4 regions of the Methyloglobulus sp. genome follow, and region 3 is predicted to be linked to each of the others. Evidence: riboswitches for the same ligand, from Rfam matches in the RefSeq annotation. Region 3 holds a riboswitch; each other region holds the start of a gene.
What was found. Region 3 has a riboswitch for cyclic di-GMP ahead of AC1YY3_RS01215 (DVUA0089 family protein). Riboswitches for the same ligand answer to the same signal wherever they lie in the genome.

Region 1: it holds a riboswitch for cyclic di-GMP, as region 3 does, so the genes downstream of both, AC1YY3_RS01975 (VPLPA-CTERM sorting domain-containing protein) here and AC1YY3_RS01215 (DVUA0089 family protein) in region 3, are expected to answer to the same signal.
Region 2: it holds a riboswitch for cyclic di-GMP, as region 3 does, so the genes downstream of both, AC1YY3_RS01955 (hypothetical protein) here and AC1YY3_RS01215 (DVUA0089 family protein) in region 3, are expected to answer to the same signal.
Region 4: it holds a riboswitch for cyclic di-GMP, as region 3 does, so the genes downstream of both, AC1YY3_RS00770 (VPLPA-CTERM sorting domain-containing protein) here and AC1YY3_RS01215 (DVUA0089 family protein) in region 3, are expected to answer to the same signal.

The regions. Positions count from the first base shown of each region.
Region 1 covers NZ_CBAROL010000003.1:12,278-16,710, forward strand. The annotation lists gene AC1YY3_RS01960 (efflux RND transporter permease subunit) at 1-382, shown strand, start outside; gene AC1YY3_RS01965 (DVUA0089 family protein) at 797-1,345, shown strand; gene AC1YY3_RS01970 (PEP-CTERM sorting domain-containing protein) at 1,504-1,908, shown strand; cyclic di-GMP riboswitch class I at 2,213-2,298, shown strand; gene AC1YY3_RS01975 (VPLPA-CTERM sorting domain-containing protein) at 2,329-2,958, shown strand; gene AC1YY3_RS01980 (HesB/IscA family protein) at 3,065-3,391, opposite strand; gene AC1YY3_RS01985 (cysteine desulfurase family protein) at 3,401-4,433, opposite strand, start outside.
Region 2 covers NZ_CBAROL010000003.1:6,045-10,477, forward strand. The annotation lists gene AC1YY3_RS01945 (ABC transporter permease) at 1-91, shown strand, start outside; gene AC1YY3_RS01950 (ABC transporter ATP-binding protein) at 94-1,362, shown strand; cyclic di-GMP riboswitch class I at 1,839-1,919, opposite strand; gene AC1YY3_RS01955 (hypothetical protein) at 2,158-2,715, opposite strand; cyclic di-GMP riboswitch class I at 2,699-2,778, opposite strand; gene AC1YY3_RS01960 (efflux RND transporter permease subunit) at 3,544-4,433, shown strand, end outside.
Region 3 covers NZ_CBAROL010000002.1:19,251-23,683, forward strand. The annotation lists gene AC1YY3_RS01210 (CCXG family PEP-CTERM protein) at 157-744, opposite strand; gene AC1YY3_RS01215 (DVUA0089 family protein) at 1,155-1,889, opposite strand; cyclic di-GMP riboswitch class I at 1,854-1,948, opposite strand; gene AC1YY3_RS01220 (DVUA0089 family protein) at 2,499-3,140, opposite strand; gene rimO (30S ribosomal protein S12 methylthiotransferase RimO) at 3,736-4,433, opposite strand, start outside.
Region 4 covers NZ_CBAROL010000001.1:152,102-156,534, forward strand. The annotation lists gene hisC (histidinol-phosphate transaminase) at 408-1,523, shown strand; gene AC1YY3_RS00770 (VPLPA-CTERM sorting domain-containing protein) at 1,589-2,242, opposite strand; cyclic di-GMP riboswitch class I at 2,285-2,367, opposite strand; gene AC1YY3_RS00775 (3-deoxy-7-phosphoheptulonate synthase) at 2,658-3,728, shown strand; gene thiS (sulfur carrier protein ThiS) at 3,725-4,433, shown strand, end outside.

The DNA of each region.
Region 1 (4,433 bases), on a different contig from region 3:
GCTTATCGGAGGCATCGCGGCGGTTATCCTGACCGGAGCGCCTTTATCAGTGGGTTCTATTGTGGGTTTTATTACCTTATTCGGCATCACTGTACGTAACAGCATCATGCTATTGTCGCACTGCCAGTATTTGGTCGATCACGAAGGCAAAACCTGGCATCTTGAAACCATCACCTTGGCCGCGCAAGAACGCTTGCCGTCCATTTTAATGACCGCCCTGGTCACCGCCTTAGCCATGTTCCCGATTGCCTTCAGCAGTGACAATCCGGGCTCAGAAATCATGGGGCCAATGGCGGCAATTATCATCGGTGGCTTATTTTCTTCTACCTTGCTGAATTTGTTGCTGTTGCCGTGTATGCTGCTGCACTATGGAAAACGCTGAATTTTCACATTAAGATTTACATCGAACCAAACTTATCTATACCCATCCCAATAAGCACTCATCGTTACCTTCTCCAAAGGGAGAGTAATCCAAAATCCCGTTCGCCCTTCACTCTTACTTTCCAGCTAACAACATAAATTTCTGCCATATAGGTATTCGTACTTAGGTATTCGTACTTAGGTATTCGTACGAATATTTTTTAATTTTCTAACTCCGTAAAATTTACCCATGCTTAATGAAAAAGCTTACGCGGAAATTAAATGCGATCAACATCGCACTTAAAGATCCAGCATCGTAAGCAGACCTCAAAGAGTAAATGACATAGCCGCAATTTAATGCCAAGAAGGCAGTTTTTTGAGGCTGATATTTGGCTTAGGTAGATTTTATGCCTATTCATTCAACTCGGAGTTAAAAATGAAACACCTATTATTTATTGCAATATTGTTAAGTTCTTTTGGGGTTAATGCGGCAAATTTTTCGTTTACTGGCAATTTAGATCATGATGACGATTTTAGAACATTTAGTTTTACTGTTGATTCAACCAGTGATGTAACTATTCGTACATCATCATATGCAGCCGGTGGGTTTGATCCTTTACTTGTGCTTTTCGATAGTACTGGAACTTGGATAAGCATGAACGATGATATCAGTACTGATGATGGACTGTATGACTCGCTGATAACCTGGAATCTTGATGCCGGCAATTACATTGTCGCTTTAGCACAATTTGGTACTGATTTAACCCAAAGCCCAACCCTAAAGGAAATTGTGTGGTCTACCTTTTATGAAGGTTTTGATGATCTCACCAGCTTTTATGCATTAGACATCAACAATGTATCGTCTGCATCTATATTAAACAATAATGTCTCATCCGTCCCCGTCCCAGCCGCCGTATGGTTATTTGGTTCTGCTTTAATGGGGTTACTGGGCATGAGAAAAAAATCTCATACAGCAACTGTTTAGTCCCTTCGGTTACATAGCTTTATCGTACAGATCCAGTCATATTTACCGATATAACTGGATACCTTACTGATAAAGCCTGCAAACCGTTAGATTTAGAACTCAGCCATTACACACTCACATTTGTATCATTTAATGGTATTTATTTTTTGGAGAACGCCATGAAAATACGATTATTTTTAATCACTACACTGCTACTGGCTTGTTTTACCACAGCAACGTTTGCGTCAAACTTTAAGCATCAGGCTTTTGGTCAAAATCATAACTCTGGACACAACCAAAGTTGGAGTCAGCCAGTATCGACTCAGTTTGGACAGCACCATAACCCTGTCGACCATGAGGTTAAATATACTAACTATGATGTCAAAAACCTCAGCGAAATTAAAGATCGCTACGATACCATTCCTAAATTGTGCAAAAAGAAGGATGGTGGTGAGGATGAAGAAAACGACGACGATGAAGAGGAAGAGGAAAACGACGAAGTCAGTAATGTTCCTGTCCCTGCTGCGCTTTGGTTATTTGGCTCCGGTTTGCTCGGATTACTTGGCGTTAAGCGTAAATCTTAATAAGCTGATTTTAATAATGAGCTAATGATCTCTATTACCTTACGGAAACCGGTATACCCCCTCCCCTAACGATATAACTAGGGCGAGGGGCTTCATATAACAACTTTAATGTAATGAATGTTATCTATTAGGGTTGCCAAGAACTGTACAAAAAACCTAGTTTTAAAAAACAGCTTGATATAGGTATTCGTACGTATTTTCTTACATTTTAAATTCATTAAAATAGAGCCATCAATAATTAATAAAGCTTTTAAGAAGACTTTACGCACTAAAACAATGCCGTTGTGCGCCACAATGATTATTGATGTAACAAAGCCACACTTGTTGAAAAACAAGGTCGGAAAACTTCAGGTCTTAGGGATGATTATCGAAGATAGCTGGGTTGCATAGTGTTTTTAACTGATGTTTTAAGGAGTTTTTATGAAAAGGCAATACTATTTCCTCGCAACTATTATACTGGGGCTTTTTTCTTCAGTAAGTTCAGCAGCAACACAAAGTTTTTGGGCAACAACCAGCCAAAGTGATACCGCTTGGGCACCAAAATTTTTAAATGAAGGTGGTTCAAAAACATTTAATATCAATTACAGCAGCTTATACAATTTGGGAAATAATCTGACAATTAATTCTGCTAAATTGTGGCTTTTGGCTGTGGATGATTATTATGGAAATCATTGCTCAGAACAGGGGGGAACAAGCTCTCATTGTAACGATGATACCAATAGACGTACGCAACAAGATCCCCTAGAACAAGCAAAAATCGTTAACATTGAAGGTATACCAGGCATCTACGGCAGCCCAATTGAAATTAATGAGTTCAAATGGTATGACCTAAACATTAACGTAGCAAACTACTTATCAATTGTTGATGGTCAATTTAGTGCTACTGTTAAAGCTGCTTGTGGCGATTTTTGGTACAAAAATGCGAAACTTGTAGTTGATTATGATCTTAAGCCTGTGCCAGTTCCTGCAGCAATCTGGTTATTTGGTTCAGCTTTGATGGGTTTAACAGGTATGAAACGTAAGTCTATTCGGCGTAACGTAGCAGCATAAACTTTTCAAATTATTCAAGCAGAATTACTTTTATTCGTTTGCTAAAACACACCCAGCTTGGTTATTATGACCAAGCTGGGTTTTTTTATGTGAACAGCCTTAACAATTAGTTAACCGTAAAACTCTCACCGCAACCACACTCACCCGTGACATTCGGGTTATTAAACTGAAACGCTTCATTAATGCCTTCCCTGCGATAATCGAGTTGTATGCCGTCAATAAACGGCAGGTCATTTTGTTGCACGATGACCTTCACCCCGAAATCTTCAAAAACTGCGTCATCGTCCGCTACGGCATCAGAATAATCCAAGATATAGGCATAACCGGAACAACCGGATTTTCTGACACCCAGTTTTAAACCCACACCCTTGCCGCGTTTTTCCAACTGTCTTGTAATCTGACGAGCCGCGCTTTCTGTTAATGATACTGCCATAAACCACCTCTAGCCTGGGATTACCAGGGCTTGTAATAAATTAGTAAATTCGATAATTTCCGCTTCCGTATTCGTTTTTCCTAAACTGATACGGATTGCACTTTTAGCAAGTTCTGATGCTACGCCCATTGCTGCCAACACTGGACTTGGCTTACCGCCACCACTGGCACAGGCGGAACCGCTGGATACCGCTATGCCTTTCTGGTCGAGCTTCATGAGCAACATTTCACCATCCATTCCCTCAATTCCAAATTGCACAGTATTCGGCAATCTTTGTGCTTCTTTTGCAAAAATGGAAATGCCAGGAATAGCCGTTAAGCGATCTTCCAATAGATTTCTTAGCTTTAGCAAATGTGCCGCACGTTGGGCAAGTTCTGCACCCGCAAGTTCCGCCGCTTTACCAAAGCCTATTATGGCGGGACTATTTTCCGTCCCTGCCCTAAATCCTTGCTCTTGTCCACCGCCCAAAAACAGTGCTTTTAAGCTAACTTCTTTGTCAAAAATTAATGCGCCACAACCTTTAGGCCCATAAATTTTATGGCTGGATATGGTCATCATGTTCACACCCAACTCATTATAGAGTACCGTAATTTTACCCAAAGCTTGCACGGCATCAGTGTGAACGAGAATGCCCTTATCTCTTAGCTGTTGTGCATAACGGGCAATATCCTGAATAACGCCTGTCTCGTTATTTGCTAGCATAATGGAAACCAGATAAGGATGGTATTGTAGGGTTTCATCAATCGCATCTTGGCTAACAAGCCCATTACGATCAACGCCAATTAACTTCAATTCGTGACCTAACCTAGCCAGATTGTCGGCTGGTTCGCTAATGGAAGTGTGTTCAATAGCAGAAATTGCTAATTTGGCTTGAGGTTTTATAGCTGTCAAAGCAAGATTGTTAGCTTCCGTACCACCACTGGTAAAGATAAGCTGCGTGGGCTGCGCCCCAACTAACGCGGCTATTTGCTCCCTGGCTGAATCAATCGCGCTCCTAACCAGCCTTCCGTGCCGATATAAACTGGAAGGATTACCATAAAAC
Region 2 (4,433 bases), on a different contig from region 3:
TATGCTCTCTATTGGAATTGTATTGTTACTGCTGATTAGTGGGATTTGGCATTTTCGTAATACAGAACGCACTTTCGCGGATATTATTTAACCATGTCTAACCCTATCATTAAGGTCGAGAACCTCAGCAAAAAATACGTCATTAGTCATCAAACCAGTGGTCGAAACAGACATGGCACATTACGTGATGCTATTACTGATGGCTTTAAGTCAGTCGGCAAACGTTTTACAAAACAATCAAACACTGCTGACCCAGAACACGAAGATTTTTGGGCACTTAACGACGTGTCCTTTGAAATAAATCAAGGCGACCGAGTTGGCATCATAGGGCGTAACGGCGCAGGCAAATCGACCTTACTTAAAATCTTGAGCCGCATAACCGAACCAACCCGTGGCAGAATTACTATTGAAGGTCGTGTAGCCAGCCTGCTGGAAGTTGGCACCGGCTTTCATGCCGAACTTTCCGGTAGAGAAAATATCTTTCTCAACGGCGCAATCCTGGGTATGAGCAAAGTCGAAATCAAACGCAAGTTTGATGAAATTGTTGCTTTTTCAGAAGTGGAAAAATTCCTCTATACCCCCGTAAAACGCTACTCGTCGGGCATGTATGTAAGATTGGCATTTGCTGTAGCTGCACATTTAGAACCTGAGATTTTAATTGTGGATGAAGTGTTGGCAGTTGGTGATGCACAATTCCAAAAAAAATGCCTGGGTAAAATGGAAGATGTAAGCAAGGAAGGGCGTACCATTTTATTTGTCAGCCACAATATGGCGGTGGTGCAGGCATTGTGTGATCGAGGCATATTTCTCACACAAGGCAGTGTATCCAATAATGATTCTATTAGTAATACTGTGAATGCGTATTTAACATCGTTAGAACAAGCTAAAGATGATAATTTACTGCATCGAACTGACCGCCGTGGTGGTGGCAAAGTGCGTGTTTCACGAGTAACTTTACATAGAGCTAAAGAGGGCAGTGGCAATACAGAGAGTCTATTTCAAGTGGGAGACCCCGTAAAAATTAAAATTGATTTTGAAGGCGATTGTCTTGGTCTTGAATGCCGTTTCACTATTTATGAGCAACAAGGACAAGCAATTGCAACATTTAGCAGCGCAGATCGTAGTGAACTGGACAGCCCCTCCAAACAATCAAGCGGTTTTTTTGTTTGTGATTTGGAAGAGCTGCTGTTAATGCCGGGTCGATATAGAATTAATGTGGCGTTATCAGGTAATCATGCGTTACAGGATCATCTTGAAGGAGCGGCTTTTTTTGATGTAGAACAGGGTACTGTGCGAGGGCGTCCCGTGCTTCCCAATTCCTATGGCTACGTCCACTTTCCGCACCGCTGGTCAGAAATATAGAACGAAAACACGGATCTCGTACGCCATTTAGCGCATTCTTGGCTCTTCTTTTCGTTTTAATTTACCTTGTTTAGGAAAAGATAACGATGTTTCAACGACTTAAAGTGATTTTAAAGGACCTGTTTCAATCTGAAGTGCCAAGCTCACTATCGCGGTTGGATCATAAGGAAATTGAATTAATATCCCGTATTCGATCAAATAATTTAACCTATTTGACTGAAAAGAAACTCGCCAGCATTGCTGACACCTGCAAAGCAATTGTTCAAAGCGGTTTACCAGGCACTTTTATCGAAGCTGGATGCGCTCTAGGAGGGTCAGCGATAAATGACATCATCTTGATCAGAAATAATATCCACCCAAGCCAAGGTAGCAGCACTTGCTTGAAACGAAAATGCCGCCATTGCCAAACTTAAAACAACTAATAATTTTTTCATGATATATCTCTCCAAAAATAGATAACAAGTTCTAAAATATTGATTTGCAACTCAGCCATCTTTTATTGGTAAAGACCTGTAGCTTTCCGACCCTACTTCGCAGTAAGTGTAGCCCTGTGGAACGATGAATCGTTGTTCAACTTCACTCTAAGCTCCTTGAAATCCATCTTGTCCTTTTTTGTTCTGGTTAAGTTTTTTAATCTTGGGGATAGCATAAAGGTTTATAACTGTATTTCATATACGTACGATTACCTAGTCACACCAGTTTTTGGATTACAAACCTGTCCCAGAGCTAGTGGGCAAATAGCCACAAAAAAAGGGAGGCAAGCCTCCCTTTCTTAAAAACCGTTAGCGTTTAAGCTTAGGCTTTCTTGCGGCGTGAAAGTCCTGTCAAGCCCATCAAAGCAGAACCGAATAACCAGACTGCAGCAGGGATTGGGGTTTCAACACTTAATGCATAACTGGGTTGACCCAAAGGTGCTGTTCCGAACAAATGTAATGTATATTCACCTGCTCCCAAAACATCACGCCATATCGCTCCATTAACACCAATCGATGCCACAAGAGCATTGGTACTGTCAAGTAATTCCGCAGTCAACCATGATGCTAATCCAGGCAAAGACGAAACACCAACTTGAACTTGGCTAAAAGCAGACAACATAAAAGTCCAATTGTCATCAACTAAACTTCCTGGTAGCACTGGATTCCCAGCAGGATTCCTAGCACCATAAAGACTACCAGGATTTACCTGTATAGCTGTAGCACCTACAGGAGTTGAAACCCAATTCAATGTAGCAGCACTTGCTTGAAACGAGAACGCTGCCATTGCCAAACTTAAAACAACTAATAATTTTTTCATATAAGTCTCTCCAAAAAATAATAACAAGTTATAAAAAATAAAAATTTGCAACTCAGCCATCTTTAATTGTAAAGACCTGTAGCTTTCCGACCCCACCTCGCAGTGAGTGTAGCTATGCGGCATAGAGGGGGATCCACGATGCCACTTCCTTAAAGCTCCCTAAAAATATACTTGTCCTTTTTGTTGCTGGTTAAGTTCTTAACCTTGGGGATAGATTAAAGCTTTGTAAATGTGTTTCATATACGTACGATTACCTAGTCACCCCACTAAAACTCCTTAATGCTGCTTGTCCTTGCTCTTCCTTGGTTAAGTATTTAACTTGGATATAGGTTAAAGGTTTGCAGACCCATTGAATATACGTACGATTACCTAGTTACCCCAGTTTTTTACGGTGATATCCAAAACTAACATCCCGCTATTTTTCTCTAATCTTGAATTCCAAAATCACAGAATCTAACTACTTTTCATCTTTTTTAGTCTTGTACCTACCGCTAAACTCCTTAACTTTGGTTCTAGTTTATTAAATCCGTCTAATAAGAATATCCATATACTTCTCTAGCCCCATCCTAAAATCTAAGAACCCTGTTCCACTCCATTTATCAGGCAAATCCATTGTTTTCCTTAATCTTGCCTGTATCTTGTCAATAACAAGATATCCTTGAATCCTTAACTTATTTACTGCCTTGCATCCGTGCTGCCTTGCGGCTGGTTCTTTAGATTCGGGGCTACTATATCGCCTAGTCATTTGTAAAAATATCCGTATAAACACCTAGTCTCAGTGTGTTGGCTTTTTTCGCAACTCAAACAGCCCTAATACTTTTAGTCCTAGGTAGGTATTACAAGATAAAATATTGCTTTATCTACCTCTATAACCCAGCAAAACCATCCATGCTTGCCAGCCTGATCCGATTTTCCATACGCTATTACGGCGTTGTGATTGCCATTGCCACGTTAATATTGCTGGTTGGCGGTTACCGTTTTGCGACGGCGGGGCTGGATATTTTTCCTGAATTCTCGCCCAAGCAGGTCATTATCCAGACGGAATCGCCAGGGCTTTCTTCCGAGCAAGTTGAGCTGTTAGTGACCCAGCAGGTTGAACTGGCGGTCAGCGGAGTGATTGGACTGCAATCCGTGCGTTCGGAGTCGATTCAGGGTTTGTCGATCATTACCGCTACCTTCCCAGAAAACAGCGACATTTACCGCAATCGGCAGCTTATCAATGAACGGCTGGCGAATTTATCGACACACGTACCAAACGGTATTGCGCCCATCGTCTTGCCCTTATCCTCTTCTTCCTCCACGGTATTGACCTTGGGACTAAGCTCGGAACGCGTTGATCTGATGGCATTACGCAGCCTGGTTGATTGGACGATTGTCCCCCGCCTTCTCGCTGTTCCGGGCATTGCCGATGTCAATGTGTTTGGTGGCGACATCAAGCAACTGCAAATACAGGTCGATCCTGTGCAACTGCAACGCTTTGGCCTTTCCTTGGATGAAATTATCCAAGCGGCTACATTAGCGGCAAACATCCAAGGCAGCGGTTTTATCGAGAACCTTAACCAGCGTTTTACTGTACAGGTGACAGGATTACCGACCACGCCCGAACAATTTTCGAAAGTCATCGTCAAGCGCGATAAAGGTGCCAACATCACGCTAGGTGAAGTGGCGACCATCATCTATGCGCCTAAACCAGCGATTGGTGCGGCACAGATCATGGACAAGCCGGGCATTGTCATCATGGTGATCGCCCAGTATGGGGCCAATACCTTATCGGTTTC
Region 3 (4,433 bases):
AGCAAATCTGAAAAACTTGATGGTTTTTTGTCGAAAAAACTGAGAGTGTCAGGATGAGTGCAGAAAAATTAGCTGGCTCTGGAATAACTTGGAAGAAGGATTTTTTTGAAGCACTTATCCCAGCCGAACTCGACTGGGATAAACAAAGTGACGGTTTTAGATATTATGACGTGCAATCGGAGCGACTAACATTTTCTTGCGGCTGAAGCCCACTAAACCAGCGATACCTGAACCGAACAACCAAACAGCGGCGGGAACAGGTACAGGCGAAGACAAGCCTTGCTGATTACTCCCAACCAAACTAAATTGCCCGCTGTTAGCCCCATTACAGCAATCCCCAGCCCAAAATGTTTCAAGGATGTAGTTGCCTGCTGATATGGCATTGGTATAAGAAAACATTAATTTACCAAGATTATTTGTTTTTTTCGCTATTAATGCCCTATTCAAATACAAAGCACCGCCATAACCGGCATCCACACCCAATTGGAATAACAATTGGCTAGCATCACTGGAAAAATCAATAATCAGATGTGAGAAAGTGTTATTCCCTCCCCAAATTAAACTGAAATCTGTGATATTTACTGACGTTATCTCGGAAGTTTGAGCATACCAAGATGCCTCAAAATCTGCACTATTAACCCCAGAAGTAATGCTGCGGGTTTCGTATGTGATTGTGGCCGCTTGAACGCTACCCAAGCCAAGCAAAGCGGACAATAAAACAATCGTTTTCATCTGACGTTTCATACATATTTCCTTACGTTAAGAATCTATCTCACACCTTTTTGTTGGGTGATTGTAGATCCAGGTTAATAACACGCTGCAACTCAAGCACTTTGCTTTCCTCGCCAGTTGCTAATAATTATACGGATCGCAGGGAAATATTCTGTGAACGAGGTCACAGTGGCGTGAGATAAAGTGTGACCGAGCTCTCAATATTGAGATAAGTTGATGTCGCAGAGGGATCTAGGTGATCGATAGCTTAAAACTTCATGTCGGCGTGTTGGGTTTTGATACCACAACCTCAGGTCAAACTATTGGGTTACTGGTTTTGGAATGGGGCGTAGCGTTTTAGCAGTCAAATTTTATACTACCCCTTAAACGAACATATCCCAGCCGAACTTGACTGGGATATACCGGACTAACTAACCTAACCTTTATGCAGCAGAAGCAGCGAGCATTTGCTTGCGTCTAAAGCCCATCAAACCCGCAAAACCTGAAGCAAACAACCAGACAGCAGCAGGAACAGGAACCGCAGCCGGAATTGCTGGTGGTGCTGGAGCAAGCGAAACATGCAAGGTGTAATCGTCATTTCTGCTAAGCCCTACCTGCTGACGAGTAGTATTAGAGTATTGACCTACTGACACATAATATAAACCTGGGTTTGCAAGTACACTGCTTATAAAAGAATCCCAAGTATTTGTAGTGCCTGGGTCAAGCACACCGCCATCATCATTACTGACAAGCTCAATACCGTTAGAATCATACAGTTTTATCCAAGAATCCAGGTCAGGCATACCTCTATCTATATCAAAAAACGCCTGTACATTTGCCCGAGCGGTGGTGAATGAATACCAATCCAAGCCATTGTTATTGCTACTGGTAGTTGCATTAACCGAGGCGTGTAAGAATGTTGTTGAGACATTGGTTAAAGGATCGCCAATATTTGCATCCAAAACGCTGTCAAAATTTAAATCGAGATTCAATGCTCTCGCTCTAGTGCTATTGCCTGTCGCATTATTAACAGACACATAAGCCGCCTGAGCAGAACCTAATCCGAACAGTGCTGAACATAATACGATAAGACTAATTTTATTTTTCATTTTAAAACCCTTATAAATAATATAGTTAGGATGATTAGCAGTGCAGCCCTCTTCTTCGTATTCGTACACACTGAAAAAGATCTGTCGCTTTCCGTCCTCACCTCACGATGAGTATGGCTTTTATCTCCTCCCTGTTTGTGCAAAACCTGCACAATGAAACCTTATCCTATTGGAAATTTGAGCTTTTCTGCTTCGCCTTCCAGTTGCAAATAATTATACGGGGTGTAGGGAAATTTTCTGTGAACTGGGTCACAGTGGACTGAGATAAATTGTGAACGGGTTCACAATATTGAGATAAGTCGGGAAGAAAGAGGCTTTATGGCGACAGCTCAACAACCTTTGAATCAATTAAATTTGATATTTCTGCGCTGTCGTAGGAGCAAGCCCTTATTGTTGATCTAACAAAGTGATTGGTGGGTATTCAGCTAGGCACAATACCTGCCTACCCCTACAATGCTCTCGTTAGCTAGGTTATTAGCACTATTCGTACAATGCATTGATAAACTTAGCTTAAATCTACTCACAAATACATCAACTGATCTTTAAGGTAAAGCCAATAGCCTAGCTGCTAATTACAGAATCGAAGCTATTTGCTTTACCAACGACAACAGCTATTGAGTTACAAAACCTTCCCCAGCCGAACTCGACTGAGGAAGGTAAGATTGTGTGCTTTATTCCTTAGGCAATGGCTGGTGCAACCAGCATTTTCTTGCGCCGCGCACCCATCAAGCCAGCAATACCAGAGCCGAACAGCCAAACAGCGGCCGGAACGGGTACGTTAGATAGGTTAACATGATTCTCTAGCGAAACATGTAAGGTGTAATCTTGACCTGGGCTAAGGTCTTGGTTAGGGAACTGTCCAACTGACACAAAATATAACCCAGGATTTGCAAGTACAACACTCAGAAAAGAGTCATAACCATGAACAGAACCTGGATCAGCGACTCCACCGTCATCACTGGCACCAATCAAGGTACCCACTGAATCATACAAGCTAATCCAGGAATCCAGATCAGTCATACCATTGTCAATATCAAAAAAAGCCTGTTGATTAGCTTGGCTAGTGGTAAACGAATACCAATCACGCCCAGTTGTACCGGTAGTTGCATTGGCTGACACGTGAAAAAAAGAGGTGGAGATATTGGTAAATGGGTCGCCAATATTGGCATCAAAGTTTTGATCAAACTGTGCATCCAAATTCAGTGCAGTCGCCATAGAGCCGTTGCCTGTTGCATCATCAACAGTAACATAGGCGGCTTGGGCAGAACCAAAACCCAAAACTGCTGAACAAAGTACGAGCGTACAAATTTGTTTTTTCATGTTAAATACCCTTTAAATAATGAAAGTCAGAATGATTTGCAGTGCAGCCATCTTTTTATCCGTGCCGAGATCTGTCACTTTCCGCCCTCACCTACATGAGTTTGGTTTTTAGCTTCCTTGTTTGTGCGTATCCACTACACAATTCAACCTTTCCCTATGAAGATGCCAGCATTTCTGCCGCCGCTCCAGTTGGTATCCATTATAAGAATTGTAAGGAGAATTTCTGTGAACGGGTTCTCAGTGGGATGAGATAAGTTGTGAACGGGTTCTCAGTTTTGAGATAAAACCGTGCAGGAAAAAACTTTATAGGGGGTTTATTAAAAAACAAACGGTAAATTGGTAAGGGGATTTGCGGGTTTAACCTTAACCTAGCAGACGTAATGATCCGCTAGGGTGGGGGTTAAGATGGGTAGGGCTGGTGGGCAAAACAGCCACACTATATTGTTGCACCCCTCGAAATAAAACCAGAAGTGTAACTGCTGGAAATACCGCCTACTCCCGCTATTTACGACTGATAGCTTAAGCAGGAACGATTGACGAGAGGAATAAATATCTTGATGATTAGGTATTGGCTTTGTTCGCAATATCAAACGAACTAAACCAAATGCGCCCACAGATCGTGTTCATCGGCTTCCTCTATCTCAACGTCAACAAATTCGCCGACTTTTAGATGGGTTGCGCCATCGATGAAGACTTGGCCGTCGATTTCGGGCGCATCAGACTGGCTTCTGGCAACTGCGCCTTCTTCCACCACTTCATCAATCAGGACGGTTTCGATATTGCCTATGCGTTGCTGTAAGCGTCCTGCACTAATCTCAGACTGGCGTTCCATAAAACGGGCTAAGCGCTCCTGCTTGATTTCTTCTGGGATCGAATCAGGCAAATCATTGGCAACCGCTCCTTTTACGGGTGAGTAAGCAAAACAACCAACCCGATCCAGTTGCGCTTCATCCAGAAAATCCAGGAGTTCTTCAAACTCCTGTTCCGTCTCGCCAGGAAAACCGACGATAAAAGTGCTACGCAAGGTAATGTCTGGGCAGACTTCCCGCCATGCCTTGATGCGTTCCAGGTTGTTCTGGCTGGCGGCTGGGCGTTTCATCAGCTTTAAAATTCGGCTGCTGGCGTGTTGAAAGGGAATGTCCAGATATGGCAAGATTTTGCCGTCAGCCATCAATGGGATTACGTTGTCCACATGCGGATAAGGATAGACATAGTGCATCCGCACCCAGATACCCAGATCGCCCAATGCCTCCGCCAGATCATAAAAGCGGGTTTGTACTGAACGTCCACGCC
Region 4 (4,433 bases), on a different contig from region 3:
ATTCAGCACTACCTGTGACTTGTACATAGTCATGTCAAATAATTACAAACTTATTTACACCTACGCAGTACTTTGCAAATTATAGGTATGGTGTGAGAAATCCATGAAAAACACAATAAAAAACGCATCAGCAAAAATTGATAAACAGAACGTAGGGTTGATTTACTTACACGGTATTGTTGGCAACCCTTAATGGCACCCAAACGCGGTATTGAATTTCATTATCCAATTCACTAAAGCCGAGGTAGACGACCCAATGGTCGTGGATCGGTTGGGTTCTATTGGGTTATTGATGTTTTAAGTTTAACCACCACTTCACAGTAAAGAGCTATGATAAAATTATGAGATAAATCTACAGTTAGACCATCGAAAAACTTCTTTCAACTTTTGCGACACATCCAAGAATAATGCTTTTGAATAACAAAACTGCCGCCATTTTTCGCAACGAAGTCTTGGCAATGTCCGCTTATAAGGTTGCAGATGCGAGCGGTTTGATTAAGCTGGATGCGATGGAAAACCCTTATAGCTGGCCGGATGACCTTACTCAAAGATGGCTGGAAACATTGAAAACCTGCGAACTAAACCGTTATCCAGATCCAGAGGCAAAGCAACTCACGCAAACGATTAGGGAACAAAATAACATTCCGTCAGTGCTTGATGTGTTGTTGGGCAATGGTTCTGATGAGCTTATCCAGATTCTGCTGATGGCCTTGCCACCTAATGCCAGTGTGTTGTCTGCACAACCCAGCTTCGTGATGTACCAGCAAATCAGCCATTCGCTAGGCTTGAGTTTTATCAATACGCCTTTACTGCCCGATAGCTTCGAGCTAGATTTGCCGTCCATGCTGGCTGCGATTGTGGCACATCAACCCAGCCTTATATTTTTGGCCTATCCCAATAATCCTACTGGCAATCTGTTTAGTGCTGAAGCTATAAATAAAATCATTGCCGCTGCAAATGGTTTGGTCATTGTGGACGAAGCCTACGCGCCTTTCGCCGATGCCAGTTTTATCAATGAACTGACACAGCACGAAAACCTGTTGGTGATGCGAACCGTTTCCAAACTGGGCTTGGCAGGATTACGTCTGGGCTACCTCGTCGGTGCGTCAAGTGTTATTGAACAACTCAATAAAATCCGACTTCCCTACAACATTAATATTCTCACTCAAGCTACCGCCCACTTTGCACTGACTCATCATGCGCTGTTTGACGAGCAAACCCAAAAAATTTGCACAGAACGTACACATGTCTACGACCAACTCAGCAACCTGGATGGCATTACCGTTTATCCCAGTGCCGCAAATTTTATCCTGTTCAAGACACCTAAAGATATGGCAACTGACATTTTCACAGCCATTAAACAACAGGGCGTTTTAATCAAAAATATGAGTCATCAAGGCGGATTATTGGCAGACTGCTTACGTGTCACCATCGGCAAGCCCGAAGAAAATCAGGCTTTTTTGGCTGCCTTAAAAGTCAGCTTGGAAAACTTGGGCAATCCAAATATTCCTGAGAAAACTTAAATTGAGAAGGAGCGCTATCACTTTTATCGGAAAGTGTTAACGCCCCTATATTTGCGTTTATATCTTTATGCTGATGCAGCTTGCTTGCGACGAGCAAATGAACTCAGTCCAGCTATAGCTGATCCGAATAGCCAAAGGGCAGCAGGAACAGGCACCACGGTACCAACATTAATATCAGACAGCCTAGCATAGTCAAAGCCATAGAAATCGTTACTTAGGTTGCGGTTAATATTCACAATAAGCGCACCCGTGCTGTTGATCGAATCAAGAACTGCTTGTTCAAGATTAAATGTACGTAAAGCCGTATTAGGAAATCCGTCATTGAACGCCCAGTTCTGCACAATGCCATTGAAATCCACAGCGACCGCGCCAAAGGTTGAGGCTTGGAAATCAGCCATATCGAACTCCAGATGTCCTGCTGTCCAGCCACTACCTAAGCCCGAAAAGTTGAAGGTAGCTACAGTTCCAGCTTGGGGCCCAAAACCTGGATGAGTAGTGCTATAAGTGTCAGTGAATTGTGCACCGTTGGTTGCAGCCATTTCGGCTGCACTACGACCATCATAGTTTGCGCTAAAGCCATTGAAAGGGTGTGTGGCGTTATTGGCAATACCGATACCGTAACCATCATCGTCTCCAATGGTGAATACCGCCGCTTGAGCATGATTTGAAACTGAGAGAACCACAGTTGCAAAGAATAACAAGGGTAAGATTTTTTTCATTTTATTTCTCCAAGTATAATATTTAATAATCTAAAAAAAGTATTTTGCAACTCAGCCATCTTGGATTATTTCAAAGATCTGTAGCTTTCCGACCCTATTTCGCAACAGGTGTAGCATGGCAGCATTGCTTTGTGCACAAAGTCAATTGCCTTTTATGTAAAATCCCATCAAAAATAATTTTTTACTTCCAACGGATTTTTACATTGGGGGAAAATACCAAAGTATTCAAAACAAATATATACGTACAATTACCTACTATGTTTGGCATAGAAAATGCTGTTAGTTCCCCATTAGCAAACGGTTTCGAATTACATCAACCATATCGAACATACAGTAAGCACTGACAACACCCAATAAAAACAGTTAAAATAGCACCTACGAAGTACCAACAGACAAAACTGGTTAATAACACCACATGCAAACATCCTATAAAACTGACGACCTGAGAATTTGTGAGACCAAAGAAGTCATTGCGCCTGTCCAGGTTCATGATGAAATGCCGCTCAGTGACATTGCCGCGCTAACAACGCTTAAAGCAAGGCATGATATACATAACATTCTAAATGGCAGAGATGACCGCTTGCTGGTTGTGGTAGGGCCGTGTTCAATTCACGACACCCAAGCCGCAAAAGAATATGGCAGTCTGCTAAAAGCAGTTAAAGATGAATTAAAAAAAGATCTGTTGATTGTCATGCGGGTTTATTTTGAGAAGCCACGCACCACGGTGGGTTGGAAAGGACTGATAAACGATCCCGATATAAATTCCAGCTTCAATATCAATAAAGGCTTGCGCGTTGCCAGACAGTTATTGCTGGATTTGAATAATATGGGTATGCCGGCCGCGACGGAATACCTGGATTTAATCACGCCGCAGTACATTTCTGACTTGATTGCCTGGGGCGCGATTGGTGCTAGAACCACAGAAAGCCAAGGACACCGAGAACTGGCTTCGGGCGTATCTTGCCCAATCGGTTTTAAAAATTCCACCGACGGCACCATAAAAATCGCTATTGATGCAATAGGTGCAGCGATGAGTCCGCATCATTTCTTGTCGATGACCAAGGCGGGACATTCGGCGATTTTTTCCACAACGGGTAATGACGATGTACATATCATTTTAAGAGGCGGCAATGGTCAGCCCAATTATGATGCAGTCAGTGTTGAGCAAGTGGCAAAAGGGCTAATAAAAGCCGATCTAAAATCAAATATTATGATCGACTTCAGCCATGCTAACAGTTTAAAGCAATGTCATAGACAACTTATCGTCGGCGAAGATGTCGCTGGGCAAATAGCCGGTGGGGATCGCAGGATTATGGGTACGATGATAGAAAGCCACCTTAAAGCAGGTCGGCAAGAGGTGATTGACGACCAACCCTTAACCTATGGACAAAGCATTACCGATGCCTGCTTGAGCTGGGATGACACCGTGCCACTCCTAAAAAACTTGGCTAAAGCTGTGCAAAAACGCCGGAATTCAAAATTATGATCGTTTATGTCAATGGTGAAAGCCACGAGCTTTCTGGCGATAAGAAAGTAGCCGATATTATCGAAAACATGGGGTTGGCTGGCAAACGGATTGCTGTTGAATTGAATAAAGAAATCTTGCCTTTCGATCAGTACCAAAACCAGTTGCTTCACAATGGCGATCATCTCGAAATTGTCCATGCGATTGGTGGTGGGCAAGACGACACGTTTACCATTGCAGGTATTGCTTACCGTTCACGCTTATTGGTTGGCACGGGCAAATACAAAGATATGGAAGAAACGCGGTTAGCTATAGCAGCCAGTGGCGCAGAAATTGTCACCGTTGCGATACGCCGCAGCAATATCGGGCAAAATCCTGGCGAGCCTAATTTGCTGGATGTTATTCCACCGGATAAATACACCATTTTACCCAACACTGCCGGTTGTTATACTGCTGAAGATGCGGTAAGGACTTGCCGCTTGGCGCGGGAACTGCTCGGCGGACACAAGCTAGTCAAGTTGGAAGTGTTGGCCGACCAGAAGACCCTGTTCCCCGATGTCGCGCAAACCTTTGTTGCCGCCGAATTGCTGGTCAAAGAAGGCTTCGATGTCATGGTGTACACCAACGACGACCCCATTGCCGCCAAACGGCTGGAAGACATCGGCTGTGTTGCAGTAATGCCGCTGGCAGCACCGATTGGCTCCGGCTTAGGCATCCGTAATCCCT